Regions from separate parts of the Pseudobacillus badius genome, predicted to be linked through region 2. Evidence: riboswitches for the same ligand, from Rfam matches in the RefSeq annotation. Region 2 holds a riboswitch; the other holds the start of a gene.
What was found. A riboswitch is a leader RNA that binds a small molecule or an ion and turns the genes downstream of it on or off. The one in region 2 is predicted to bind S-adenosylmethionine.
Positions count from the first base shown of each region.

Region 1 (14,849 bases), on a different contig from region 2:
GTTCTTACACCAAAGAAGCTGCTTTTCGGCTTCATTGGTGCAAGGTTATTTGATCTTGAGGAGCAAGGAGGCACAGCTGGACAAAAGAAAAGCGGAGCCGACTGCCTGGCTCCGACAAGCAAATAATTCGATAAAAAGGGTTGGAATGATCTCATTCCAACCCTTTTTTGATTTTGTTGGAGGCTAAGCCTTCTTAAGTCTGTGATTTTAGGTCAGCTCCGCCCCCAGACAGGCCTAACGGAGCATCATCACCAAGTACCTCCAGCGGAATCCCCCTGCAAGTACAATAACAAAGACTGCAGGCAAGCTTAACGTTCATCCAGCTTGCTTTAATTTAAACCGTCCAGGTTTTTTTAGGAAGAAGACGTCTAAATGAACCGTTTCAATTCTCAATTGCTTCCTGCTCATGTATAGTGAAAGTAAGTTTTTCATAAATATGGGCATGAATTATGGCCTAAACGGATAAAAATATAGACATAGCTGCCGGAAAAGGAGGGTTTTTTAGTGACATTAGTCAATGAAAATATTATAAAAAAACAAGGATACAATTTGCACATCGTCAAGACGGATAAGTATAAAACCAATACGATTGTATGGAGAATGAAGGCGCCGCTTGAAGAGGAAACAGTAACGAAAAGAGCCTTGCTGCCTTATGTTCTGCAAAGCAACTCAGCAAAGTATCCGACTTCCACACATTTGCGCTCGTATCTCGATGATTTATACGGCGCCAGCTTTTATGTCGATGTAGCGAAAAAAGGAGATTTTCATATCATGAGCTTTTCACTGGAAGTCCCCAATGAGAAGTTCTTGAAAGCGAAGGAACCGCTGCTTGAAAAAGCTCTAGAGTTTATGCATGAAATTTTGCAAAAGCCGAAAGCAAACAACGGAGCGCTGGACAAGGATACGGTGCAAGACGAAAAACGCAATTTAAAACAGCGGATTCAATCCCTTTATGATGATAAAATGCGTTTTGCCAGCGCCCGTCTTCTTGAAGAGATGTATAAAGGAGATCCGTATGCCCTTCAGGCCAATGGCTCACTGGAAGCGGTCGATGAACTGAATGAGACCGAGCTGTATCAGTATTATGAACGGGTGTTTGCGGAAGATGAAATGGATGTATATGTTGTCGGAGATGTGGAAGCTGATCAAGTGGAAAAAATAGCTGACCGCTTATTTCAATTCAACAGCAGAACCCCTCGTTCTCCCCAAACAGCCAAACAGAGCGCCTCACCTGCTGAACCGAAGGAAATTGTGGAGAAGCAAGAAATTAATCAAGGAAAGCTTCATATCGGCTACCGTACGCACGTGACGTTTGGAGATGAGGACTATTTTGCCCTGCAGCTGTTTAATGGCATTTTCGGCGGATTTTCCCATTCGAAGCTGTTTACAAACGTGCGTGAAAAAGAGAGCCTGGCTTATTATGCAGCAAGCCGTCTCGAAAGCCATAAAGGTTTCTTAATGGTGCTTTCCGGTATCGACAGCAAAAATTACAGCAAAGCGGTAAAAATTATTGCTGAACAGCTGCAAGCGATGAAAAATGGAGAGGTTTCTGAGAAAGAGCTGCTGCAAACGAAAGCAGTCATCCGCAATCAAGTGTTAGAAACATTGGATACAGCGAGAGGGGCAATTGAAATGCTCTATCACAATGTCGTTGCCCAAACAGCCGTTACGGTGGATCAGTGGCTTGAGGCGGTAGAGCGGATGACGATAGAAGAAGTGACGGCAGTTGCTGACAAAGTCGAAATAGATACGGTGTACTTCTTGTCGGGAATGGAGGGAGAATAATGGAACAAATCCTATTTGATCAGCTGCAGGAAAAGTTGTATTTTGAGAAAATGGCCAACGGGCTTGACGTGTACGTGCTTCCGAAAAAAGGGTTTAACAAAACGTACGCCACCTTTACGACGAAATACGGTTCGATTGATAATCAATTTATTCCTCAGGGCGGGAAGGACTACGTTCGTGTGCCGGATGGAATCGCCCACTTTTTAGAGCATAAAATGTTCGAGAAGGCAGATGGAGATGTCTTTCAATATTTCAGCCATCAGGGCGCTTCTGCCAATGCCTTTACTTCTTTTACAAGAACGGCCTATTTATTCTCGAGTACGGACAAGGTGTTTGACAACTTAGAAACACTGATTAACTTTGTCCAGGACCCTTACTTTACCGAGAAAACGGTAGAGAAGGAAAAGGGGATTATCGGTCAGGAAATTCGCATGTATGATGATAACCCTGATTGGCAGGCTTATTTTGGCCTTATTCAAAACATGTACCACAACCATCCGGTCAAAATTGATATTGCCGGAACCGTTGAATCCATTGCCGAGATTACAAAAGATCATCTGTACGAGTGCTACCGCACGTTTTATCACCCGAGCAACATGCTCCTATTTATCGTCGGGCCGGTTGATCCTGACGAAACGATCAAGCTCGTTCGGGAAAACCAGGCGAAAAAGGACTACCAAAAGCAGGAAGAAGTGCACCGCCTGATTGAAGAGGAGCCGGAAGAAGTCAAGGAACAAAAACGGGTGTTGGAAATGAATGTTCAATTATCCAAATGCCAAGTGGGGATTAAAGCAATTGACACGGAATTGCAAGGAGAAGAGCTGCAAAAACGGGAACTGACGATGAACATTTTGCTTGATATTCTCTTTGGAAAGAGCTCTCCGCTTTATTATCAGCTCTACCGGGAAGGATTAATTGATGAAACCTTCTATTACGATTATACGCAGGAAAAAGGCTTTGGATTTGCCATGGTCGGCGGAGATACAACGAAGCCTGAGGAGCTTGGGGACCGCATCCGCACTATTCTGCTTGAAGCAAAAACAGGAAAGTACTTAACAGAAGAGGCGGTAGAACGGTCGATTAAAAAGAAAATTGGTTCGTTTCTTCGGGCCGTTAATTCACCGGAATACATTGCTAATCAATTTATCCGCTATGCATTTAATGAAATGGATTTATTTGAAGTGGTGCCGCTTTTAGAAGCGATTACGCTTGAGGATGTAAAGCGCACGGCTGAACGGATGGTGTCAGAAAATCGCTTGACTGCTTTTTATATTTTGCCAAAACAAGGCTGAATGCCTGGTGAAGCAGCTGGACTTTATCTTTCCGTATAAAGGAGAGAGAAGCTCAGCTGCTTCTTACGTAAACAGAATGGGGGAAGAAAAGCGTGAAAAGATATGCGCTCGTTACAGGAGCGAGTGGGGGAATTGGGGAAGAAATCTCAAAAAAGCTGGCAAAAGAGGGCTGGAGTTTATATTTGCAATATTACCAAGGGAGAGAAAAAATAGAACGGCTGCAACAAGAGCTAGAAGAAACGGGGGCCGAGGTGATCGCCATTCAGGCGGATTTAACTTCTTCGGCCGGCGCTGATTTCCTTTCAAGCCAGTTATTTTCACTGGAAGCAGCTGTCTTCGCGGGGGGAACAGCGCATTACAGCTTATTCCAGGAAATAGAAGAAGAAGAAATGGATAAATTGTGGCAGCTCCATGTAAAAAGTCCAATGATGATTATTCAAAAGGCGATCCCAAAATTGCGCAAAGCCGTTTCGCCGTCTGTTGTTCTCGTCTCCTCGATATGGGGGCAAACAGGTGCTGCTTGCGAGGTCGCCTATTCCACCGTAAAAGGGGCTCAGATCGCCTTTGTAAAGGCTTTGGCGAAAGAGTTGGCTCCTTCTAATATCCGGGTAAATGCGATTGCTCCCGGAGCGGTCAATACGCCGATGATGGCTCAATTTTCACCGGACGAAAAAGCGGAAATTGCCGCTGATATTCCGATGGGGCGTCTCGGTGCTGCTTGTGAGATCGCTGAAGCTGTTTATTTTGTTTCATCACCTGCCGCTTCTTACATAACCGGCCAAGTACTCGCAGTAAATGGCGGCTGGTACACATGATTTATATGCATAAATTTTTGTCCCGGGAACAAACTAATGTTGCAACTCAATAAAGGAGGGACAATCACATGTCAGTACTTGAAAACTGGAATGAGTGGAAGAACTTTTTAGGAGACAAATTAAACCAAGCGACAAGTGCAGGAATGAACAACGACGCAGTGAACAACATTGCTTACCAAGTTGGCGATTATTTGGCCAGCAAAGTAGATCCTAAAAATGAACAGGAAAGAGTATTATCTGATTTATGGTCTGTTGCTTCTGAAGAGGAGCAAAAAGCCATTGCCAGCATGATGGTAAAATTAGTTCAAAATAATGGAAGTCGCTAAGAGAGGGAGCTTTTCCCTCTCTTTTTTCTTTCAATAAGGCAATAAATCATATATGATAGTACCTAGACATTATCATTAACCGGCTTTTCCATAAAGCTGCTAGGAGCGTTGTCAATGTCCAAAAAAGAATGGTATTTAGAATATAAAATTGTCAAAAACCGTCCGGGATTATTAGGAGATGTGGCTTCGCTGCTCGGTATGCTTTCCATTAACATCGTAACGATTAATGGAGTTGACGAAGCGAGCCGCGGTCTTTTAATGCTCGCACAGAGTGAGGATCAAATTAGAAGGCTTGAATCCATTTTAAAGACAATGGATACGATTCAAATTATTAAATTAAGGGAACCTAAACTAAGGGACAGAATGGCCGTCAGACACGGCCGTTATATCCAGCGGGATGCTGATGATAAAAAAACCTTTCGTTTCGTGCGGGATGAACTTGGACTTCTCGTTGATTTTATGGCAGAATTGTATAAAATGGAAGGGCACAAATTAATTGGCATTCGCGGAATGCCGAGAGTTGGGAAAACAGAATCGATTGTGGCAGCGAGCGTTTGTGCAAATAAGCGATGGCTGTTCGTCTCCTCCACAATGATTAAGCAAACGGTTCGTGACCAATTAATTCGGGATGAGTATAATCCGAATCACCTTTTTATTATGGATGGTGTTGTGTCAACAAAGCGGGCCAACGAAAGACATTGGCAGCTTGTTCGCGAAATCATGAGACTGCCTGCCGTTAAAGTGGTGGAGCATCCGGATATCTTTGTGCAAAACAGCGAATATAGTTTAGAGGACTTTGATTATATTATTGAGCTTCGCAATCATCCTGATGAAGAAATTACATACGAACCGGTAGAAAAAAACAACTTATTCCAGGATATGGACTTTGGTGGTTTTAACTTTTAATTATGGAAGGTGTTACGGGTGACAGAATTAGGAAACCGCTTGAAAGAAGCACGGGAAGCGAAAGGCCTGTCCTTAGCAGATGTGCAGGAAATGACAAAAATTCAAAAAAGATATTTACAGGGCATTGAAGAAGGAAACTACGATATGATGCCTGGCAAATTCTATGTACGGGCATTTATTAAGCAATATGCCGAAGCGGTCGGATTGGACGCTGAGCAATTGTTTGAAGAGTACAAAAGTGAAATTCCTTCTTCTTATGAAGACGAAATTCCACAGCGAGCAACGAAGGTCGAAAATGTTCGGACTACAGTGCCGGCAGAACCTTCAAAGTTCCTTGAGTATTTGCCGAAGATGTTAGTGACTGCTTTTGTGATTGGTGCGCTTGTTCTCGTCTGGTTCCTCATTCCAAAAAGCGATTCCAATGATAAGGCAGTAAAAGAAGAAACAGTCGTGGAACAGCCGAAGGAGCAAACGGATAATCAGAAAGAAACAAAGGAGCCAAAAAAAGAAACTAAAAAAGAAGAAAAACCAAAGGAACCAGCTAAACCGAAACAAACGATCACTGCAGCTGGAACAAGCGGCAAACAAGCAACCTATGTTCTTCAAAATGCCGAGAAATTTGAACTAACTGTTCTATCTAAAGGGGAAACGTGGATAACAGTCAAGGATGGAAGCGGCAAGAGCTACTATAACAATATGCTGGCTAAGGGCCAATCACAGACATTTGATTTAACGGGCCAAACAGAAGCGAAAGTCGTCGTTGGCTTTGCTCCTGATGCGGAAGTTAAAGTAAATGGCGAAACATTGTCCTATCAGCTCCCTGCTGCTGAACAGGTAAGGCAGGATATCATCGTTCAGGTGAAACCGGCTGAGCAATAATCCGGCAGATAATTTGGACAGCTTGCCATGTTGTCCAGCGATAGAATAGTTGGAGGGTCCATCGTGAATTTACCGAATAAGATTACAGTTTCAAGAATTTTAATGATCCCGCTGTTTCTGGTGATCATGCTCGCAGACTTTAACTGGGGGAGCTTAACCATTTTAGGAACTACAATGCCTGCGGCCCACTTTTGGGGAGCCATGCTGTTTATTGTAGCCTCCACAACAGATTGGATTGACGGGTATTATGCAAGAAAGCTGAACCTGGTCACTAACCTGGGGAAATTTTTAGATCCGCTGGCTGATAAACTGCTTGTCTCAGCAGCCCTGATCGTCCTTGTTGATTTTGGTTTAGCCGCTTCCTGGATTGTCATTATTATTATTAGCCGCGAATTTGCGGTGACCGGCCTGCGGCTGATTTTGGCAGGAGAGGGAGAAGTAGTGGCAGCTAACATGCTTGGAAAAATCAAGACATGGACGCAAATTATTGCGATTGCTGCTTTATTGCTTCATAATGCCCCATTTGAAGCGTTAGGCATCCCGTTTGCCGATTGGGCCCTTTGGGTTGCAGCATTCTTTACTATTTGGTCAGGATGGGATTATTTCTATCTGAACCGCGGAGTATTTAAACATTCAAAATAAGCAAAAAGGCTGTTCCAAGGTGTAAGGCTGCTGCTTTCTCTCTGTCTATGCAAAGCTTAGAGAAGAAAGCAAGATGTCGGCACTTAAGGAACAGCTTTGTTTTTAAAAGCGAGCTGAATTCGTGAGAGCGGCCGTTTCTAATACCCGGCCGTATTGGTTGCCGCCTGAAGAAAAGAGGAGATGAAGAGAATGAATGCAGAAATTATTGCTGTCGGTTCCGAGCTGCTGCTTGGGCAAATTACAAATACGAATGCCCAGTTCTTGTCCCAGCATCTGGCTGAAATCGGCATTAATGTTTATTATCATACAGTTGTTGGAGACAACAGCAGCCGGTTGCTTGATGCCGTCAAGCAGGCAGAAGAAAGAGCAGACCTTCTGATATTTACGGGAGGGCTTGGCCCCACGAAGGATGATCTAACGAAAGAAGCGATCGCTGCCCATATCGGCCGGCCGCTCGTCTACAATGATGAGGCTTTAAAGAGCATTGAAAATTACTTTAAGAGAACGAAGCGACCAATGACTCCCAATAATAAAAAGCAAGCTCTCGTGATGGAAGGAAGCCTTGTTTTGGCGAATGACCATGGGATGGCGCCCGGGATGATGATTAAAGGGGAGAAGCGCTTCTACATGCTGCTGCCGGGACCGCCTCGGGAAATGCAGCCGATGTTTATTGAGTACGGAAAGCCGGCTCTTCTCAATGTGCTTGAGAAAGTGGAAAAAATTGAATCACGGGTACTGAGATTCTTTGGCATCGGAGAGTCCGCTTTGGAAACAGAAGTGGAAGATTTGCTGCTTGCCCAGCAAAATCCGACGATTGCTCCGCTTGCAGGGGATGGCGAGGTAACACTCCGAATTACTGCCAAGCATGAGTCAGAATCAGCCGCCTTGCAGATGATACAGGAGGCGGAAGAAGAAATCCTGAGACGGGTAGGCGAGTATTTCTATGGCTACAATGATACAACGATTGCCCGCGAGCTGGCGGAGCGCTTAAAAGAAACGTCTCATACGGTAGCTGCCGCCGAAAGCTTAACCGGCGGGTTGTTTCAAAGTGAAATAACAGCTATTCCGGGAGCGAGCAGCTTTTTTAAGGGCGGAATCGTTTGTTATTCCAACGAAGCAAAAGAAGCGCTCGTGCAAGTGAAAAAGGAAACGCTCACTCGCCATGGAGCCATCAGCGCGGAATGTGCCATTGAGCTGGCAGAGAATGCCCGCCAATTGTTGAAGGCCGATTTCGGCATCAGCTTTACAGGTGTGGCAGGTCCAGGAGAAGCAGAAGGACAGCCGCCGGGCACTGTATGGATCGGACTTTCTTCTAAGTATGATCAAACAAAAGCATTCAAGCTGGAACTGGCGGGAAGCCGGGAAGGAATCAGAAAGCGCTCAGTTAAATATGGCTGCCACTATTTGCTGGCGGCACTTGCTCGCAACAAATAAAAACATTCCGAATATTATTGACTATTCTGATCAACCTCCTATATAATAAACAGCAAGAGTTATCACTTACTTAATTAAATACAAACACTCTTATTGAGAGCGGCGGAGGGACTAGGCCCTATGAAGCCCGGCAACCTTCAGGCAATTTGCCTGAAACGGTGCTAAATCCTGCAGGTGTGATAGCCTGAGAGATAAGAGGAGGACCCTGTTAATAAAGCCCTCTTCTTAAAAGAAGAGGGCTTTTGATTTTTCTCGGGCTGTTTACGTTTTTTCAATAGATTAGGAGGAATTGACAATGACAAACGAACAATGGAACAAGGAAACAATTTTACTTCATGGAGGACAAGTGCCTGATCCGGTAACAGGTGCGCGGGCTGTGCCGATTTACGAAACAACTTCTTATGTATTCGAAGACACCGATCATGCCAACGCCTTATTCGCTTTACAAAAGCCGGGAAATATTTATACGCGCATTACCAATCCGACGGTAGACGTATTTGAAAAACGGGTAGCTTTATTGGAGAAGGGAGCAGCGGCTGTGGCGCTGTCGTCAGGAATGGCAGCTATCTCTTTTTCAATATTGAATTTGGCTCATGCCGGCGATGAAATTGTAGCTGCTGCTAACTTATATGGCGGTACATACAACTTGTTTGCCAACACGCTTCCTAAATACGGAATCAATGTAAAGTTTGTAGATTCTACAGATCCGGAGAACTTCCGAAAGGCGATTACGCCAAAGACGAAAGCCCTTTTTGGAGAAATTATCGGCAATCCTTCCTTAAATGTGCTTGATGTGGAGAAAGTGGCGGACATCGCTCATGAAAACGGCATCCCTTTGATTGTCGACAATACGTTTGCTTCTCCGTACGGGGCTAATCCGCTGACAAGGGGAGCAGACATTGTCGTTCATTCTGCAACGAAGTGGATTAGCGGCCACGGTACGGTGATTGGCGGCGTAGTCGTAGACGGAGGAACATTTGATTGGAACAGCGAAAAATTCCCTGGCTTTACTGAGCCGGACGAATCCTATAACGGATTAAGATATGCAGATTTAGAAGGCCCGGCCTTTGCGATTAAACTACGTGTGCAGTTATTGCGGGATTTCGGTCCGGCTTTAAGTGCCAACAGCGCTTTCTTGCTTCTTCAAGGGCTAGAAACGCTGCATTTGCGCATCCAGCGCCATCATGAGAACACGCTTGCCATCGTGGATTATTTGAAAAATCATCCGGCAGTAGACTGGGTGTCACATCCAAGCCTCGAAGACCATCCATCTCATGAGCTGGCAAAGAAATATTTAAGCCATACGTTCGGCTCGATTGTCGTGTTCGGCATTAAAGGCGGACGGGAAGCGGGCAAAAAAGTGATTGATAATATTAAGCTGTGGTCGCATGTAGCTAACGTTGGTGACGGCAAATCTCTGATTATCCATCCGGCTTCCACGACACACCAGCAGCTAAGCAGTGAAGAATTGAAAAAATCAGGCACAAAAGAGGAAATGATCCGCCTGTCTATTGGATTAGAATCAACGGAAGACCTGATTGCAGACTTGAATCAGGCTATCGAAAAAGCAACCGGTGTAGCTGTCGAAAGCTGAAATTAAGCGAATTTTTCCCGGCTTAAAATTACCTTCTCCTGCTTCTTTATGATAAAATAAAGAGGCAGGAGTTCTTTTTTTCTTCTTTTTTCCACTCTTTCTTCCTCGATATTTCTAGTTCCCCAGCCACTCTTTTCACGGGAAACAAAAACCGAATAAATGTTCGCTTTTTGCTTGAAATTGTCTCAATAAAAAGGTATAGTTAGTATAGGTTCTGAAACAATATGTCATGATGCATTTATTTGATAGATTGCTAATTTTAAGGAGGAATTTTAGTGAACGATCGTCAAGCAGCATTAGATATGGCCTTGAAGCAAATTGAGAAGCAATTTGGTAAAGGGTCTATCATGAAATTAGGAGAACAAACTGATCGGAAAATATCCACTAGTCCAAGCGGCTCGCTCGCCCTTGACACAGCACTTGGGGTAGGCGGCTATCCGCGCGGCCGAATCATTGAGATTTATGGCCCAGAAAGTTCAGGTAAAACAACGGTTGCTCTTCACGCAATTGCTGAAGTGCAGGCATCCGGCGGCCAGGCTGCTTTCATTGATGCGGAGCATGCACTCGATCCGGTATATGCCCAAAAGCTAGGGGTAAATATTGATGAATTGCTGCTTTCCCAGCCGGATACAGGGGAACAGGCTCTTGAGATTGCCGAGGCTCTTGTGCGCAGCGGCGCCGTCGATATTCTTGTTATCGACTCGGTTGCAGCTCTCGTTCCAAAAGCTGAGATTGAAGGAGAAATGGGAGATTCCCATGTCGGCTTGCAGGCGCGCTTAATGTCACAGGCACTTCGAAAGCTATCAGGAGCAATTAATAAATCAAAAACGATTGCTATTTTCATTAACCAGATCCGCGAGAAAGTCGGCGTAATGTTTGGTAACCCTGAAACTACTCCAGGAGGACGCGCCTTGAAATTCTACAGCTCCGTCCGTCTTGAAGTCCGCCGTGCGGAAGCTCTGAAACAAGGCAATGATATTGTTGGTAATAAAACAAAAATCAAAGTAGTGAAAAATAAAGTAGCTCCGCCTTTCCGTGTAGCAGAAGTCGATATTATGTATGGAGAAGGGATTTCCCGAGAAGGTGAGATCATCGACATGGGAGCGGAAGTGGATATTGTTCAAAAGAGCGGCGCTTGGTATTCTTATAACGAAGAACGCCTCGGCCAAGGACGGGAAAATGCTAAGCAATTCTTGAAAGAGAACCCGGCTATTCGCCAGGAGATTGCCATGAAGATCCGCCAGCATTACGGGCTGGAAGCGGACTTTATTGAACCGGACGAAGCAGAAGCTCCGGAAGAGTTTAGCTTGCTTGACGAGTAATAAGCAGGAGCGGTGTCGCAGGACATCGCTCCTTTTCTTGCTATCGCAAAGGAAGAAGGCGACTGGCAGGATGAAACTCTTGACAAGAAATTTTCACAACTATAAAATTGAGATGTATATTTTACATTTTTTTCTCTTAAAAATGGAAGTCAGAAGCTGTATATTGAAATGTTGACACAATGTATCAGCCGACATGTTAAAAGCATGACAAAAGTTCATAGCAAGAGGAGGTGAAAGGATGGAACCCATTACAATCATCTCCATTTTGCTTGGCCTAATCGTCGGTGTAGTTGTTGGCTATTTTGTTCGAAAATCCATTGCCGAATCTAAGATTGCAGGAGCTAAAAGCGCTGCCGACCAAATTGTTGACGACGCAAAGCGTGAGGCGGAATCCTTAAAGAAGGAAGCCCTGCTTGAAGCAAAGGATGAAATTCATAAGCTTCGTACAGACACGGAATTAGAACTTCGTGAACGAAGAAACGAATTGCAAAAACAAGAGAATCGTTTGCTACAAAAAGAAGAAAACCTCGACCGAAAAGATGATTCGCTTGATAAGCGCGAATCGCAGCTTGAGAAAAAAGAGGAGATTCTTGCTGAGAGACAACAACATATTGAAGAGATGGACAGCAAAGTGGAAGAGATGATCAAAAAGCAGCAGGCGGAACTAGAACGAATCGCCAGTCTCACTCGGGAAGAGGCCCGCTCGATTATCTTGGAGCGGACAGAGCAAGAGCTTGCACACGATATTGCTGTAATGACTAAAGAGCAAGAGAACCGAGCAAAGGAAGAGGCAGATAAGAAAGCAAAATCAATCCTTTCTCTTGCCATTCAGCGCTGTGCGGCAGATCATGTGGCGGAAACAACGGTCTCTGTTGTGACATTGCCAAATGATGAAATGAAAGGCCGTATCATCGGACGGGAAGGACGGAATATCCGAACGCTCGAAACGCTGACAGGTATTGATTTGATTATTGATGATACACCGGAAGCGGTTATCCTTTCGGGATTTGACCCGATTCGCCGGGAAACTGCTAAGATTGCCCTTGAAAAGCTGGTCCAAGATGGACGCATCCATCCAGCGCGCATTGAAGAAATGGTTGATAAAGCGCGGAGAGAGGTAGATGAGCATATCCGGGAGGTCGGAGAACAAACGACCTTTGAGGTAGGTGTTCACGGTTTGCATCCGGACTTGATCAAAATTCTTGGACGATTGAAATATCGTACAAGCTACGGTCAGAATGTGTTAAAGCACTCGATGGAAGTGGCCTTTCTTACTGGCCTGCTGGCAGCGGAGCTTGGAGAGGATGAAACTCTGGCCCGGCGTGCTGGATTGCTTCATGATATCGGCAAAGCTGTCGATCACGAAGTGGAAGGAAGCCATGTAGAGATCGGCGTAGAGCTTGCGACAAAGTATAAAGAGCATCCGGTTGTTATTAATAGCATTGCTTCTCACCATGGAGACACTGAGCCAACTTCTATTATTGCTGTACTCGTGGCTGCTGCTGATGCTCTATCAGCTGCTAGACCAGGTGCCCGCAGTGAAACGCTGGAGAATTATATTCGCCGCCTGGAAAAACTTGAGGAAATTTCCGAATCATATGATGGCGTAGAGAAGTCGTTCGCTATCCAGGCTGGTCGTGAAGTGCGGATTATCGTAAAACCAGAACAGGTGGACGATCTGCAAGCACACCGACTTGCGCGTGATATCCGGAAACGAATCGAGGGAGAGCTTGATTATCCAGGTCATATTAAAGTAACAGTTATAAGAGAAACGCGTGCTGTGGAATATGCAAAATAAAGCGGTGTGATCAATCACACCGCTTTCCCTATGGGAAAAACAAAGGCGAAGAAAGGAATCTATATGAAGATATTATTTGTAGGTGATGTTGTCGGGTCTCCGGGCCGTGACATGATTTCTGAGTATTTACCAAGACTCAAAAACAAGTACCAACCAGAATTAACGATTGTCAATGGAGAAAATGCTGCTGCCGGAAGAGGCATTACGGAGAAGATTTACCGGCAGTTTTTAAACGATGGAGCCGATGCGGTGACTCTCGGCAACCATGCTTGGGATAATAGAGAGGTATTTGAATTTATTGACGAGGCGAAAGCGCTTGTCCGCCCAGCTAACTTTCCGGATGGCACTCCTGGAACCGGCCTTTTATTTGTGAAGCGCGCGGGCATAGAAGCGGCCGTCATTAATTTGCAGGGGCGTACGTTTATGCCTGCACTGGATTGTCCTTTCGAAAAGGTGAAAGCTTTGGTAAAGAAAGCCCGTGAACGGACACCTATCATTTTCGTTGACTTTCATGCGGAAGCGACAAGCGAAAAGCAAGCCATTGGCTGGTTTCTTGATGGTGAAGTAACAGCAGTGGTAGGAACGCATACGCATGTGCAGACAGCAGATAACCGTGTGCTGCCTAAAGGAACTGCTTATTTGTCTGATGTCGGCATGACAGGACCGTATGATGCCATTCTTGGGATGGAGAAAGAGTCCGTTTTGAAAAAGTTTGTTACAGGGCTGCCTGTCCGATTTGAAGTGCCGAAAAGCGGCCGCACACAGCTCAGTGCCTGTATAATCGAAGTGGATAAAAAGACAGGGAAGGCGAAAGCAATCGATCGTCTTCTCATTAATGAAGATCACCCATTTATTGCCGAGTAAGAGGTCTTCATATTTTGTTAAATGATGAGCCGGTTCGCTTCTGCGTATAAAGCTGGAAAGGCGAAAGTTCAAGGCTTTCTAGCCGAAGTCAGTAATACAGGAGCTCATTGCCGAATATAGTAGGAATGGAAGGACAGCGAACAACTATGTTCGCTAACATGAGCATTCGGTATCGTTTAACAAAAGGGGGACAAGAAATGGAGATATTAAAAGTTTCGGCAAAATCTAATCCTAATTCTGTAGCTGGTGCACTTGCCGGTGTTCTTCGTGAAAGAGGGGCAGCTGAAATTCAGGCAATTGGGGCTGGTGCACTGAACCAAGCGGTGAAGGCAGTAGCGATTGCCCGCGGATTTGTGGCTCCAAGCGGGGTAGATTTAATTTGCATCCCGGCTTTTACTGATATTATGATTGAAGGGGAAGAACGAACAGCAATCAAGTTGATTGTCGAGCCTCGATAACATAATAAATTAGGATTAAAACCCGTCCTTTTGACAGCAAAAGAGAAGAAGCTTCTCTGTTCGCTTTCTTGGGACGGGTTTTTCTTTTTTGTAGGTGCTGCTTGTTTCTGAAGAAAAGAGAGACAGTGAAGAAAAGCTATGTTAGAAAGGGTGGGAAAGATGATTTTTGACGCGCATTGTGATGTATTGTATCAATTACAAAAAGATCCAGAGAAGACCTTTAGTGATCCCGCTTTGCATGTTACATATGAACGCCTAAAGAAAACGAAAGCGAAAGTGCAATGCTTTGCGGTTTTTTTGTCCCCATCTGTGAAGCCGCATGATCGTTTCCGTTCGGCATTAGAACAAATTGATTTATTTTACACTAAAGTAATCAGCCCCTATCCTGATATGAAGGCCATAACAACAAAGCAAGAGCTGAACGAACTAAAAGAGGGAGAGATTGGTGCGGTTCTTACTCTTGAAGGCGGCGAGGCGATAGAAGAGGACCCGCTAAAATTAGCCACCCTTTACCGCCTTGGTGTAAGGTCGGTCGGCTTAACCTGGAACCATGCAAATGCTTTGGCAGATGGGGTGATGGCAAAGCGAGGAGCGGGAATCACAGAGTTGGGGAGTGAAGTCATTCGCATGCTTAACGAATGGAAGGTTTGGACAGACGTCTCTCATTTATCGGAACGAGCGTTTTGGGAGGTAATGGAACAGGCCGACTTGCCGATTGCCAGTCATTCAAATTG
Region 1 is NZ_MWMM01000001.1:461,010-475,858, forward strand. It holds gene yfmF (EF-P 5-aminopentanol modification-associated protein YfmF) at 505-1,785, shown strand; gene yfmH (EF-P 5-aminopentanol modification-associated protein YfmH) at 1,785-3,077, shown strand; gene ymfI (elongation factor P 5-aminopentanone reductase) at 3,170-3,892, shown strand; gene B1A98_RS02260 (DUF3243 domain-containing protein) at 3,961-4,218, shown strand; gene B1A98_RS02265 (DUF3388 domain-containing protein) at 4,333-5,124, shown strand; gene B1A98_RS02270 (helix-turn-helix domain-containing protein) at 5,143-6,003, shown strand; gene pgsA (CDP-diacylglycerol--glycerol-3-phosphate 3-phosphatidyltransferase) at 6,067-6,645, shown strand; gene B1A98_RS02280 (competence/damage-inducible protein A) at 6,835-8,079, shown strand; SAM riboswitch class I at 8,167-8,277, shown strand; gene B1A98_RS02285 (O-acetylhomoserine aminocarboxypropyltransferase/cysteine synthase family protein) at 8,375-9,673, shown strand; gene recA (recombinase RecA) at 9,949-10,995, shown strand; gene rny (ribonuclease Y) at 11,234-12,793, shown strand; gene B1A98_RS02300 (TIGR00282 family metallophosphoesterase) at 12,857-13,657, shown strand; gene spoVS (stage V sporulation protein SpoVS) at 13,855-14,115, shown strand; gene B1A98_RS02310 (dipeptidase) at 14,275-14,849, shown strand, end outside.
Region 1: linked by a shared signal. The riboswitch ahead of B1A98_RS02285 (O-acetylhomoserine aminocarboxypropyltransferase/cysteine synthase family protein) and the one ahead of metK (methionine adenosyltransferase) in region 2 are both predicted to bind S-adenosylmethionine.

Region 2 (14,849 bases):
AGCGCTTGTCAGCAGCTGTTGCCAGCAAATTGCTGTAACGATACATTTCCCCGGAATCAGCCAGCCGGATTAAACGGTAGTACTCGCTTTCTGTTTCAATTTGTGCAAGCCACTCTCGCAGCGCACGGTAGGATCTTTTTGTCCGGAGCTGCTGGATAACAGCTGTCAAATCGGCAGCTGTTTGCACATCGGAAGGTTTCATGGAAACTTTATTCACGAGGCCACTCCCTTTCTCTTATTCTATAGATTACATGCATTATACCAACAACGGTTCATTTTAGGTATAATCATCAAAGGATATCTAACGATTTCTTGTAGAAAGAAGGGAAGATAGATGAAGATGGAAGGAATTCTGCCGTTTGCCCGCCTTCTGCTGGAAAAAGCGGTAATTAAGGGCAGCGCAGCTATAGATGCCACTGTCGGCAACGGACATGATACTGTATTTCTAGCCAGGCTGGTTGGTGAAGAAGGACGGGTATTTGGCTTTGATATTCAGGAAAAAGCTCTGATTAATACGACCAGCCGGCTCAAGGAACAAGGACTCAACGAACAGGTGACACTATTTGACCGCGGACATGAGCAGGCTGCTTCTTGTATTCCTCCCGAGTGGAAAAGCCGGCTGACAGGAGCTGTCTTTAACCTTGGCTATTTGCCAAAGGGAGATAAGTCCATTGTCACCAAACCGGAGACAACAATCGCTGCTGTAAAGCAAATTTTTGAGATGCTTGTCCCCGGCGGCATCATTGTACTTGTGATCTATCATGGACATGAGGAGGGAAGGGAGGAAAAAGAAAAACTAATCGACTTTGTGGAAAAGATCGATCAGCAAAAGGCGCACGTGCTTCGTTATGAATTTATCAATCAGGCAAACAACCCTCCTTTTATTCTTGCTATCGAAAAAAGATAAATTCAGGAAAGAAGCCACTCTTATCCAGGCAAAATAAGCAGGCGCAAGCATAAGATGCTTGCGCCTGCTTATTTAAACCCTCTTACCTCGCCGCAGTCTCTGTCTGTCAGCCGTTTTCATACAAGAAGCCGATGAGTTTTTCAAATAGGCTGCAAAGGCATTTGAAGGGGGACAGGCGTATTGCCGCCTCATTCTTCAATCACGTATCCTAATAAACGGAGACGGTTCTCCACAAACCCTTTTGCATAGTGAAAAACCTCTTCCCTCTCCGGTTCATTAAATATTTCATGATACAAGCCCGGCCATTCCTTGTAATGCATTTCCGACAAATCAAGCCGGTGAAACCATTTTCTGACGGTTTTTTTGTCAACAATCAGATCATGGCCGGCTTGCATGATAAGAAGCGGAACATCCGGCACCTCTCCCGCTTTTAAATCCGCGGTCTTTATTGCCTGCAGCAGCTCGCGGTACCATCGAACGGACACTTTATTAACATAGAGTGCATCTTCCTTATCAGCTTGCCGCACCTCTTCATTTCTTGTCGCCATGTCAACAGTCAGGCCAGAAGAAAACTTTACTGAAGGGGAAAGCGAATTTAATCCATGTGATAGAATATCCATAATTTTTGGTGGTGTATGAATCATTCCCAGACAAGGAGAGGATAAAATAACGCCCGCGGTTTCTACTTCCATTTCCTGCAACAGGCGAATAGCAACTAGCCCTCCCATGCTGTGTCCCAATATAAACAAAGGCAGATCAAACTGATAAGCCGCCTGTATCCAGTCCTTTACTTCGTCGATGTACTCATTAAAAGATGAAATGTGCCCTCTTTGTGCTCTCGATGTCATGCCCTGGCCAGGTAAATCGCCCATAACCACATGAAAGCCGTTTCTGCGCCACATTTCAATCAGCCAACCGTAACGGCCATGGTGCTCCATTGCTCCATGAATCATCATGATAACACCTTTCGGCTGTTGTTCTGTTTCCCATTTCCACATCACGCATCTTCCTCCGGCTTTTTATAGTCCTATACTTTTTTACCTTCTATTATACAAACCAAATCGTTTTAGATAAAATAATAAGCAAATCCAATTCTGTTTTCCTTTGCGGGAACATGAAAGAAGGAGAGAAAAAGATGATCTATCCTTACAATAACAAAACACCTGAGATTGCTGAATCTGCCTACATAGCTGATTATGTAACCATTACCGGCGACGTGACAATCGGCGAAGAAACCAATATTTGGTTCAACACTTCGATACGTGGAGATGTCGCTCCGACAGTGATTGGCAGCAAAGTAAGCATTCAAGACAATTCTGTGCTTCACCAAAGCCCAAACAACCCGCTTATCATTGAAGATGAAGTAACAATCGGCCACCAAGTGATTCTTCATAGCTGTAAAATTCGAAAGCAAGCGCTGATCGGCATGGGCTCCATTATTCTTGACAATGCAGAAATTGGGGAAGGAGCTTTTATTGGAGCCGGCAGCCTTGTTCCTCAAGGAAAAGTCATTCCCCCTCATTCTGTCGCCTTTGGACGGCCGGCGAAAGTGATCCGTCCAGTGAATGAGGAGGACAAAAAAGACATGGAACGCATCGTTAGAGAATACGTTGAAAAAGGCCAATATTACAAAAGCATACAAAAAAATCCTGAGGGCTAAGCAGTCCCCAGGATTTTTTCTTTTGATTAATTTGCCGCCTGGCTTTTCAGAATTTCAGCCTTGTCTGTTCTTTCCCAAGGAAGGTCGACATCCACACGGCCGAAGTGTCCGTACGCTGCTGTTTGTTTGTAGATTGGACGGCGAAGGTCAAGCATATTGATAATGCCTGCCGGACGCAAATCAAAGTTGCTGCGCACAAGTTCAACAAGCGCTTCTTCAGAAACCTTGCCCGTGCCAAACGCATCAATCGCAATCGAAACAGGCTGAGCCACACCGATTGCATAAGCAAGCTGAACTTCACATTTATCAGCAAGACCGGCAGCTACAATATTTTTCGCTACATAACGAGCGGCATAGGCTGCTGAACGGTCTACTTTTGTCGGATCTTTACCGGAGAAGGCACCGCCGCCGTGACGTGCATAACCGCCATACGTATCAACGATAATCTTGCGGCCGGTTAACCCAGCATCTCCCTGAGGTCCGCCAATCACAAAGCGGCCTGTCGGATTAATAAAGAATTTTGTATTTTCATCAATTAATTCAGCAGGAACAACCGGATCAATGACATGTTGGCGCAAATCGCTTTGAATTTGCTCAAGCGTCACTTCTGGATGATGCTGTGTGGAAATAACAATTGTATCGATTCTTACCGGCTTGTCGTTTTCATCATATTCAACTGTCACTTGTGTTTTTCCGTCCGGACGCAAATAAGAAAGTGTTTCTTCTTTTCTCACCTTTGTCAGCTGACGGGATAATTTATGAGCTAGGGAAATTGGCAGCGGCATTAATTCTGCTGTTTCATTACAAGCAAAACCAAACATTAACCCTTGGTCTCCCGCACCGATCGCTTCGATTTCTTCATCGCTCATCTGGCCTTCACGTGCTTCAAGCGCAACGTCTACTCCTGCCGCAATATCCGGGGACTGTTCATCGATAGATGTCAGCACGCCGCAAGTATCCGCATCAAAGCCATACTTGGCACGCGTGTAGCCAATCTCTCTGATGGTTTCCCGAACAATTTTATTAATATCGACATAAGAAGAGGTTGTAATCTCCCCCGCTACGAGCACAAGCCCAGTGGTAACAGATGTTTCTGCTGCTACACGTGCATTTGGATCTTTTGATAAGATTTCATCCAGGATTGCATCGGAAATTTGATCGCAAATCTTATCCGGATGCCCTTCAGTGACTGACTCTGAAGTAAAGAGACGACGATTGTTAGTCATGAAACTTCCTCCTTAAAAATGATCAACTGACTGCCGATCGTTAATGGTACGGTACTCATTTCCCCTAAGTTTATCCTTTTAAAATAAAAAAACCCCTCCTGAAATAAAGAGAGGAAAGGTTGGTCTTATCAACATAGGCCTTTCACTCTTATCGTTCAAGGTTTTGCCCTTGCTGCAGGTTAGCACCTTTGTCTTGAATACCACTTATATTCATAAGTACTGACAGTCAGGATAACTGACAGTCAATCAAGCAGGTTGCCGGGCTTCATCGGGCCTGTCCCCTCCGCCAGCTCAGGATAAGAGTATCCGTTCAAGGTTACATAATACGAAATCCAATCAGTAATGTCAACTGCTTTAGCGTAAAAAATTCCTTGTTTTTTCAGTTTCTTTTTATAGAAAATCGGACAAGATTAAATAAAAAATGTCACAAAAAAAATAAGTGAATAGTATAGACTATTAAACGTAATGTGTTATACTAATTTTTGAGCAAATACTGAGAGAACAACTACTTAAATTCAGATAAAGGATGGTTATTAATTTATGAAGACTGCAAGCGTTTCAAGCGAAATTCTGGAACTTTTAAAAGGTGGCAACGTAACAATGCAGCCATCTGTACCGTTGCTCGTAGAAAAAGTACTGAATCGCAAAGAAGGCGTGTTAACTGCTTCTGGAGCGGTTCGTGCCGAAACAGGCAAATACACTGGACGTTCTCCTAAAGATAAATTTATCGTTGAGGAGCCATCAGTAAAAGATAAAATTGATTGGGGCACAGTGAATGAACCGATTTCTGCTGAGGTGTTTGATCAATTATACACGAAAGTGATCAATTATTTAAAGGAAAGAGAAGAATTATTTGTTTTCAAGGGATTTGCAGGAGCGGACCCGGCTCACCGCCTACCGATCCAAGTCATCAACGAATATGCTTGGCATAACCTGTTTGCCCATCAGCTGTTCATCCGCCCATCGGAGGAAGAATTAAAAAGCCATCAAGCCGGCTTTACGATTGTTTCTGCTCCGAACTTTAAAGCAGACCCTGCAGTAGATGGAACGAGATCAGAAGCATTTATCATCATTTCTTTTGAGCGCCGCATCGTTTTGATCGGCGGAACGGAATATGCAGGAGAAATGAAAAAATCTATTTTCTCTGTCATGAACTTCTTGCTTCCTGAAAACGACATTCTATCTATGCATTGCTCAGCCAATGTAGGCTATGAAGGCGATGTTGCTTTATTCTTCGGACTTTCCGGCACAGGAAAAACAACATTAAGCGCAGATCCAAACCGCCGTTTAATCGGGGATGACGAGCATGGCTGGTCTGCTAACGGGGTATTCAACATTGAAGGCGGCTGCTATGCAAAAACGATTGGCCTTTCCCGTGAAAAAGAACCGCAAATTTTTGATGCGATCCGTTTCGGTTCCGTTCTTGAAAATGTTGTACTGGATGAAAATTCCCGTATTCCGAATTACAACGACAACCGCTTAACAGAAAATACGCGCGCCGCTTACCCGCTGCAAGCTATTGACAACATTGTTGACCCAAGCGTAGCCGGCCATCCAAATACAATTATTTTCTTAACAGCTGATGCGTTCGGCATCTTGCCTCCAATCAGCAAATTAACGAAAGAGCAAGCAATGTACCATTTCTTGAGCGGTTACACATCTAAACTTGCTGGTACAGAGCGTGGAGTGACATCTCCGCAAGCAACCTTCTCTACTTGCTTCGGCTCGCCATTCCTTCCGCTTGAGGCTACACGCTATGCGGAAATGCTCGGCAAGAAAATCGATGAGCACAACGTTCAAGTTTTCCTTGTGAACACAGGCTGGACTGGCGGCGAATACGGTGTCGGTTCCCGCATGAAGCTGGCTTATACACGGGCTATGGTGCAAGCAGCTCTTGAAGGCGAATTAAATAATGTTGAAACTTATACAACTAAAACATTCGGCCTGCAAATTCCGCTTCATGTACCTGGTGTACCTGATGACGTTCTCATCCCTCGCAAAGCTTGGGCTGATGAAGATGCCTTTATGACAAAAGCGGCAGAGCTTGCTGGCAAATTCCGTGAAAACTTCAAGAAGTTCTCCAATGTTCCAAAAGAAATTATTGAACTTGGCGGACCACAAATTTAATAAACCAAACTGAAAGGACATCGCCAATTCGGCGATGTCCTTTTTCTATGAATGGTTCCGGCGCATGCCCGCCCGGTCTTTTTCAAAAACAAGCAGCAAGGAAGGCAGCAGCAAGCCGCGAACAATAAAGGTATCAATTAATATGCCCACAGCAACAATAAAACCGAAAACAAATAAGATTTCAATAGGCTGTGTCATTAATACGGCAAAGGTCGCCGCCAAAATAATACCGGCGGATGAAATCACTCCTCCTGTTTTAGCCACTGCAATGCTTACCGCTTCATTGAGCGGGTGGCTGCCGCGCTCTTCGGTATATCTTGATACTAAAATAATATTGTAGTCGATTCCTAATGCCACAAGGAAAATGAAAGAGTACAGCGGCACACGGGTACTGATGGCATCAATTCCAAACAAAGCTTTAGTTAAAAACATGCCAAGTCCGAGAGCCGCCAGGAACGACAGCAGAATGGTGCCGACCATATAAAGCGGCATTTTCACAGAGCGGGTTAAGAGGACAAGCATCACAAAAATCAATAATGTTTCTAACAAGACGATCACTTTCAAATCACGGCTGTTTAACAGGCGGTCATCCAGCTTCTCAGCTGTTTCTCCGGCAAAATAAAGTGTGCCCTTGGCTTCGGCGTTTGTTGCAATCTTCTCTGCCCGTTTCCGGAGCTGGGCGAGAGCATCCATAGCCGGCGACTCATAAGGGCTTCCTGTAAAGGACAAGGAAAGTTCATGTGCTTTCCCGTCTTTCGTGGAGCCTTCTACTCGTACCTTGGCTACTCCCTTCTGCTTCTCTAGCTCAGCCGCCAGTTTGGCCATATCTCCTTGTCCTTCAAACAGAACAGTCGTTGGAGCTAAATCGCCAGCGGCAAATTTTTTCTCAATGATTTCATACCCTTCTAAAGACGGCATATCATCCGGAAAAGATTTCAGCGTGTTAAATTCATATTTTACATTAAATACGTTCAAGGAAGCGAGGAGAAGCAAGATGACGACAGTGCTGCCAATAACAAGCGGTTTGGCTGTCACAAAACGGGCAATGCGTCCCCAGATTCCCTCTTCCGCTTCGATCGCGTCCCCTGTTTTCGGCACTCTCGGCCAGAATGATTTTCTTCCAAACAGCACGAACAGTGCGGGAACCAGTGTAACCGAAGCCAGCATAATAACAGCAACGACCGTGGCAAAGATAGGCGCGAAATTTTGATAGTCGCGGATAACAGCAAAAAAGAGAACAAGCATAGCAGCGAGTACGGTGCCCCCGGAAAAGAATACAGGCTCTCCCGTTTCACGCATGGCCTGCTTCATTGCCTCAAATTTGCTCTCCTGGCGTCTTAATTCTTCCCGGTAGCGGGCAAGAACAAACAAGGAATAATCCGTTACCGCTGCAAATAGCAAAATCGTCATAATAGACAGCGATTGACTGCTCATTTCCAGTCCGGCTTTGCCGTATAATCCCAAAATCCGGTCTGTTACCGCATAGACCACCATTGATGCCAGCAAAGGAATGAAGGCAAGGAGCGGCGAACGGTAAATAACGATCAACAGCACGAGGATCAGCCCCACAGTTGATAAGAGAAGAACGATATCAGCTTGGGAAAATAACGCTGTTGTATCTACGGCGATGCCAGCTGGACCAGTCACACGCACTTGCAGATCCTCGGTTTCTTCCTTGGCTATGTTCGTTACAGATTGAATTGCCGGCTTCAACTCATCGCTTTCCAGTCCTTCCTGAAAAACCAGCGGAATGGCTGCAGCTGAACGATCCATTGACATAAATTCGTTTTGTGCGGGGGGAGGAAGCTGGCTGAACGGCACAATTTCCTTTAAATTTTTTATTTCCTTGCGCTCAATGGCTGCCATGGCTTTAGCAAGTTGGGCTGTTTCAATTTCCTGATTATCAGCATTAAAAACGAGAATAGCTGGTATGCCTTTATCATTTGGAAAATATTGATCCGTTTTTTCAGCCGCTTCCATTGCTGGAGAATCGCTGGGAAGCGATTGAATAGAAGATGCGCTATACTCACGCGAACTTGGAGCCAAAGCACTTAACCCGCCTGCCAGCAGCAGCCAGATAAGCAGAACGGCCCACATTCCTTTTTTGGTAGAAACCCAATCAGTCACAGGCTTAAGTACTTTCTTCATCTTTTCTCCTCCTCTTCCTTCCATGTCCCTGATCGAACAATAAAAGATGGCCTATTTCTTTTTTATTTAGGCCGGTTCATTAATATAATTGCTGGCTGATGGATCGATTGAAAGGCATTCATCTTTGAAGCCGGAGATCCCTTGCTTCTTACTAAAGAACGGTGCTTATGGAATTACACTTTCCAATAAAAGATAAAAGCAAACAAAAGCGGCTGAAAATTATTTCGCCGCTTTTTTCGTCAATTTGTCGAATTTAAAGAAATCAACCTGTATGTAATTTCCGTCTGCTCTTTTTGCCATTCAACTTTTTCAATAATAGCTGTGCCAGTAATATCCCCGTTCTTGGTTTTAAACACATGAATAGGAATATCTATCGGATACAGACGATATCCCTCTTTCGTTAAAGAAAACAAATTTTCCTCTTTTCTTTGCTCTCTTCCTTTTGTTACAATCATCGTATTTAGTTCCATTGGCATCCCCATGCCTTCTCCTCCTCGCCATTGTGAGTCTTATTGTTTTTTCATCCAAGCGCATAAATCCATCACAATCTGCCGGTTCACCGCCGGGGGAAAGTAATGGTCATATTGATTAAAGTACCACGTTTCAGCCGGATGTTCCACCTGCTTCAGCCTCTCTTCCAGGCGAAAAGCATGCTCAGGGGAGACATTCTTATCTCTCAGCCCATGAATAATCAAAACAGGCGGCTTCAGTCGTTCAAGCTGATAAAGCGGCGTACGCCACTCATAGAGCTCCTCCTGCTTATAAGGGCTGGCGCCAATCACTCTTTTCATCATCCGCCGCAAATCTTTTCTTTCTTCATAGGTCAATCTCATATCAGACACTCCGCCCCATGTCACAACAGAAGCAGCCTCCTCTTTTTCCAGAGCAGTCAGCAACGCCATCACACCGCCTCGGGAAAACCCAAAAATATGTACCCGGCCGGTGACACGCGGATGCGATTGCAGCAACTCAAAAGCTGAAAAAGCATCTTCTCTGTCTTCACCGGCAAAATCCTCATTTCCCTCCCCGCCGCGGTTGCCGCGATAAAAAGGGGCAAAAACAATAAAGCCTTCAGAGGCAAACTGGGCAATTCGTGCCGGCCGAACCATGCCTACATTTTTGATGCCGCCCCGCAAGTACAGAAAACCATCGTATAGGCCCTCCTGCACCGGCTCAGCAAGCAGTCCCTTGATCTTCAGGTCTCCTGACCAATAAGTGACCATAGAAAGGTGCACATGCGGATTAGGAGAAGGGAAACGAAAGCATTCAATGATTCTCTCCATCTTATCACCACGTCCATCATCATGTTAGCCGCTGTTCTTCCCACAAGAATTCCAGCGTTCTTTCGACCACTTCATCTTGCATTAAAAAGCTAAAACGCTTGTCCATTCTCTCTGCAAGCAAATCCTCTCCGAATAACACTGGACCCGCTGTTTCCAAGTAATGGTCTCTTCTTTCTATTTTCCCTATCTCCGCAAAAAAAATCGCTTTAACGAACGGAACTTCGGGTTGCTTCACAAAATATTCGCCAATGAATCGCAGCTTTTCAATAACCGCTCCTGTCTCTTCAAACACTTCGCGTCTCGCTGCCTCTTCAACCGTCTCTCCCTCTTCTACCTTTCCTCCGGGAAATTCCAATCCACGCTGCGGGTGAAGCGTCAGCAGCCAATCCTGCTTGAAACGGCAAAAAACAAGGACATGCCGGGCGGACAATGAAAAGGCGTCCCGCTTAAAAGCAAGCGTCACCCGGCAGCCATTTTTATCTGTAAACTCAATCATGCCTTCCCCCTGCTTCCGTCGTCCACAGTTACAAGCGGCGGCGCTTGTACAGTTTGACAAGTTTGAGTTTATTATACCTTATTTTGCTTAGCAGGGGCGAACAAAGTCCCGCGAATTAAAAATCCCCCATCTCTTCTATATGCTGCTTCGCCTCTTCGTCGCCAAGCTCATAAATCATCTGATAGACTTTTCGCAGATGGTCATCATATTGGTCATTTCCAGAGTCTTTATGATATTCGCGATAAGGAATATGCGCGCGCAGAAAGTTGCCTATTTCTACCGAGTAATTGGCATCAAACAACTCTCTCAGCGACGTAATTTCTTCATCCGATGCGTAAATTTTAAAGCTCCAAGGAGAGACGGTTGGCTTTCTCATAATTTCTCCCGTTTCGATAGCAATGTAATATACGTTTTTTCCTTCTTCCATGTTAGACACCTCCTTTGCTTATCGTTCCCTGTCCGTTCGTAAAAATGACTGAAATGAAACATTTTCTCTGCTTGCTTATTCATTGGTTTATTTGGCCGAATTGGGGTATAAATGTTAATAAGGAAGAAAAAGAACGCTCATACATTACAGCAAAGGAGAAGGTCCACTTGAAATTAGTAGATGAATTATTTGAAATGTACCGCGGAAAACTTCAAGGTACAGAAGAAGACCTGGACATGATTACGTTGGCAGTGCTTGAACAGCTTTCACAAAAAGAAATCCTGTCGATCATTAAAGAATTAAATGAAGACGAATTGACGTACTTCTTCCGTCTTTATTTATTTGAAGCATTAAAGCAAAAATTTGATATGGATAGTATGGGGGACAATTTCGACGACAACCGCTTATACCATTAAATACATAATTGATGACCGCTTACACAATAAAAGGATGCTCTCCGATTGGAGGCATCCTTTTGGCTGTTCATTCTTTTTTCTTATTTTCCTAAGAAGGACTTTAGCATCCAGACATGCTTCTCAAGCCCTTGATGAATAGAAAGCAGCATGTCGCCTGTTGTTTCATCATTTACTTCTGCCGCAAGATCCATCGCTTCTTTTAATTCATTGATCATGGTTGTAAAATCATCCACCGTGGATTGAACCATTTGTTCCGCTGTTTCCCCGCCTTCTGCTTCATTGACAGAAGCCATCGCCAAGGATTCTTTCAGCGTAGCCACCGGCTTGCCCTCTAAGGCCAGCAAACGCTCAGCCAACTCATCAATATGAACACCTGCTTCTGTGTAAAACTCTTCAAACTTTTCATGAAGCGCGAAGAATTGTTGGCCCTTAACAAACCAGTGATAATTATGTAATTTAGTGTACATCACCGTCCAGTTGGCGATTTGCTTGTTTACACTTTCAATCAATTGTTGAGACATCTTTTTACTCCTCCTATTCATTTTCCTGCTATTTTAGTTATTACCCTGATTGTTGCATTTTCAAACTCGTTCTCTTCACTAAAAATGATATAATGGTCACGGGAGGGAAGTCAATTGATTACCATTATGATTATTTCTGTTGTCATTATTGCCGTTGTTATCGCCCTGTCTGTTTTTACGGTGAACAAAGGCTACGCCTTCAAGCATACGATTGATCCGCTGGAGAACAACCCGCATTTGCCAAAAGACGATGAAAGCAAGCAGTAAATTCGAGATAAAGGCGGATGTTTGATGATGAAACAATTGTTTATCCTTGTAATCCGATTTTACCAGAAGGTGATTTCTCCATTAAAGCCGCCTACCTGCCGTTTTTATCCGACATGTTCTCATTACGGGCTAGAGTCTGTCAAGCGGTTTGGTGCGTGGAAAGGCGGGTATTTAACGGTGGTTCGCCTGTTGAAGTGCCATCCGTTTCATCCCGGCGGCTTTGATTTTGTTCCGGAAACGTGGGAGGATCGTAAAAAGCCGCAAACACAGAATCCAAATGAAATAAATAAAAGCTGACACAGAAAGCGGGAAACCTCCAGCTTTCTGTGTCAGCTTTTTTGCGGAAAGCACACTCTCCTATTCGCTTTTTTAATCCAATGGCACCTTCAGCTCACGGCGCAGCAGTTTTTTAGAAGCATTTCTCGGCAGACAATCCATTTTTATGAAATAAGCCGGACACTTATATTTTGCCAGCCTCTCTTCGCAGAACTGACGCAGCTCTTCTTCAGTAACCGGCTCTCTTTCGACTATAAAAGCGGCAGGAACTTGTCCCCACTTATCATGAGCTACACCAGCGACACCAGCCTCTCTCACGGAAGGATGACTGAGCAGGACAGACTCCACTTCAGCAGGGTAGACATTTTCCCCTCCGGAGATGATTAGATCGGAACGGCGGTCCAGAACGAATAAGAAGCCTTCTTCATCTACATAACCAATATCCCCGGTATGGAACCATCCATCCGCAAAAGCAGCCTGATTCGCTTCCTCGCGATTCAAATAGCCAGGGGTGACATTCGGTCCTTTCACCAAGATCTCCCCTTCTGAGAAAGGCGGAGCAGCAATTTTCAGCTGGCACGGAAAGAGCGGTTTTCCGGCTGATCCAAGCTTTGTTAAGCTATATTCGGGAGGCAATGTCACAATTTGCGAAGCAGTCTCTGTCATTCCATAGGTTTGAAACACAGGAATCTTTTTCTCTTCACAAGCTTCCAGAAGAGGCTTTGGAGCCGGCCCTCCACCGAGCAGCATACAGCGGAAATTGGGATGGTAGCGTCCCTCCAGCGATTCTATAAGTCGGGAGAGCATAGCGGAAACGACAGAAATAATCGTTCCTTCTCCCTTCTGTAAAGACTCATTAATCACACGTTCATCAAAATGGGTATATAAGCGCACCGGAATTCCATAAAGGACACTGCGCATCAAAATAGAATAACCGCTTATATGAAAAATCGGCACGGCACAAAGCCAGCAATCATTTTCCTGGAGACCTAAATTAAATACTGAGCCAGTCGCGCTCCACCAGTGATTTCCATAGGTTTGCCGAACCCCTTTTGGTTTTCCTGTCGTTCCTGAGGTATACATAATTGAACATGTATCCTCCAGCCAAAATTCCTCGCGGCCAGCCGCCTGCTCAGCGGGCAAAGGGCTGGATAAGCTTTTGCGAACGAAAGCCCCCTCTAATTTCTCAACGGTCTCTTCGTAAAGAGGATCATAAACAACCGCCGCTAGCTCGGCATCCGTCAATTGCCACATCAACTCTCCCGTTGTCAGCCGGTGATTTAAGAGAACAGCCTCTATTCCCAGCTGCTGGACTGCATGAATCACACACACCGCATCCGGCGTATTTTGGACGAGCAGACCAACCCGCTCCCCAGTCTTTAGCCCTTCTCGTTCCAATTCGGCCGCCCAGCTCAAAGCTTTTTCATACAACTGAGCAAATGTCCAGGCGGTCCCTTCAAAAAATAAGGCCGGACGATCAGGTGTCAGCAGAACCCGCTGTTTTAACCAGTTTGGCACCCTTTCAGCCATCTTCATTCCTCCTATCCTGCTCTGGCTGGCTGACAAAAAAAGCTTGATGGCTGCCCATCAAGCTTTTTTATGCACCCGCCAGCCGGAGGGATTTTTAATTAATTACCTCTTTCTACAGCTGCGGCATTGTCGTCACCTGCATGCCTGTATTAAGGGAATCTTGGGAATTGTCCAAAGTCTGGCTTGCGCTTTTCTTTGAAAGCGTCTCTTCCTTCTTTCGCTTCATCTGTTGTGTAATACAGGAGCGTCGCATCTCCAGCAAGCTGTTGAAGACCGGCCAGACCATCTGTATCGGCATTCATGGCTGCTTTCAAGAAGCGAAGAGCTGTCGGGCTTTTCTCAAGCATTTCTTCACACCATTTAACCGTTTCTTCTTCCAGCTGCTCAAGCGGGACAACCGTATTTACGAGTCCCATGTCGAGTGCTTCCTGAGCATTGTACTGGCGGCATAAATACCAAATTTCTCTCGCTTTTTTATGACCGACAATGCGAGCCAAGTAACCAGAACCGTATCCGGCATCGAAGCTTCCGACTTTCGGACCTGTTTGACCGAATACCGCATTTTCAGCTGCAATAGTTAAATCGCAAACGACATGAAGAACATGTCCGCCGCCGATCGCATAACCTGCTACCATCGCTACAACCGGTTTGGGAATGACGCGAATTAAACGCTGCAGATCCAGCACATTCAGGCGAGGGATTTCATCCTCTCCTACATATCCGCCGTGACCGCGCACTTTCTGATCGCCGCCTGAACAAAATGCTTTATCGCCGGCTCCTGTTAAAACAATGACACCAATTTTTTCATCATCACGAGCATAGGCAAACGCATCGATCATTTCCATCACAGTTTTAGGACGGAAAGCGTTATGCACCTCAGGACGATTAATGGTGACCTTCGCAATACCGTTGTATGTTTCGTATAAAATATCTTCGTATTGGCGTTCGCTTACCCAATTAATAGCCATCATTCATTCCTCCTTATTATGTACGGGATAAAAACTCCTTTATTATTGTACCAAACTTCGCGGAATCTTCCACATGAATCGCATGTCCCGCTCCGTTTATTTCTTTCCAGACTGACTTTGGAAGCAATTGCGCCATCTCGGAAGCAATCCGTGTAAACTTTTGATCTTCTGTGCCAGTCATGATCAAAACCGGCATAGAAAGCTTAGGCAGAGTCTCCCACCAGGAAGGCTGGACCCCTGTCCCCATTCCTCTTAACGAACCGCTGAGGCCTGCCGGAGAGTTGCGCAGCCGCTCCAGGCGAATGGCCTCCTGCTTCTGCGGCGGCAATTTTTTTTGTGTAGCAAACAGCGGAATATCCTGCCAATATTGAACGAAGGCTTCTATTCCCTCCTGCTCGATCCTTTCCGCCAGCGCCTCATCCGATTGCTGGCGTTCTCTCCGTTCCTCCGCTGTCTTCAGCCCTGGAGAAGCGCTTTCCAGCAGTAAGGACTGCACAAGAGCGGGAAACAGAACAGCAATCGTTAAGGCCAGCCTTCCGCCCATGGAATAGCCAAGCACATGAAACTGGGAATGGCCCAGCTCTGCCATAATAGTTT
Region 2 is NZ_MWMM01000008.1:5,946-20,794, reverse strand. It holds gene B1A98_RS13380 (tetratricopeptide repeat protein) at 1-217, opposite strand, end outside; gene mnmM (tRNA 5-(aminomethyl)-2-thiouridylate-methyltransferase MnmM) at 335-907, shown strand; gene B1A98_RS13370 (alpha/beta hydrolase) at 1,096-1,905, opposite strand; gene B1A98_RS13365 (gamma carbonic anhydrase) at 2,043-2,567, shown strand; gene metK (methionine adenosyltransferase) at 2,594-3,793, opposite strand; SAM riboswitch class I at 3,939-4,096, opposite strand; gene pckA (phosphoenolpyruvate carboxykinase (ATP)) at 4,334-5,920, shown strand; gene B1A98_RS13350 (MMPL family transporter) at 5,966-8,068, opposite strand; gene B1A98_RS13345 (DUF2584 domain-containing protein) at 8,308-8,550, opposite strand; gene B1A98_RS13340 (alpha/beta hydrolase family protein) at 8,578-9,351, opposite strand; gene ytkD (RNA deprotection pyrophosphohydrolase) at 9,371-9,847, opposite strand; gene B1A98_RS13330 (hypothetical protein) at 9,963-10,274, opposite strand; gene B1A98_RS13325 (DUF6154 family protein) at 10,442-10,690, shown strand; gene B1A98_RS13320 (Dps family protein) at 10,771-11,211, opposite strand; gene ytzI (YtzI protein) at 11,326-11,478, shown strand; gene yidD (membrane protein insertion efficiency factor YidD) at 11,506-11,775, shown strand; gene B1A98_RS13305 (o-succinylbenzoate--CoA ligase) at 11,848-13,284, opposite strand; gene menB (1,4-dihydroxy-2-naphthoyl-CoA synthase) at 13,434-14,252, opposite strand; gene menH (2-succinyl-6-hydroxy-2,4-cyclohexadiene-1-carboxylate synthase) at 14,269-14,849, opposite strand, start outside.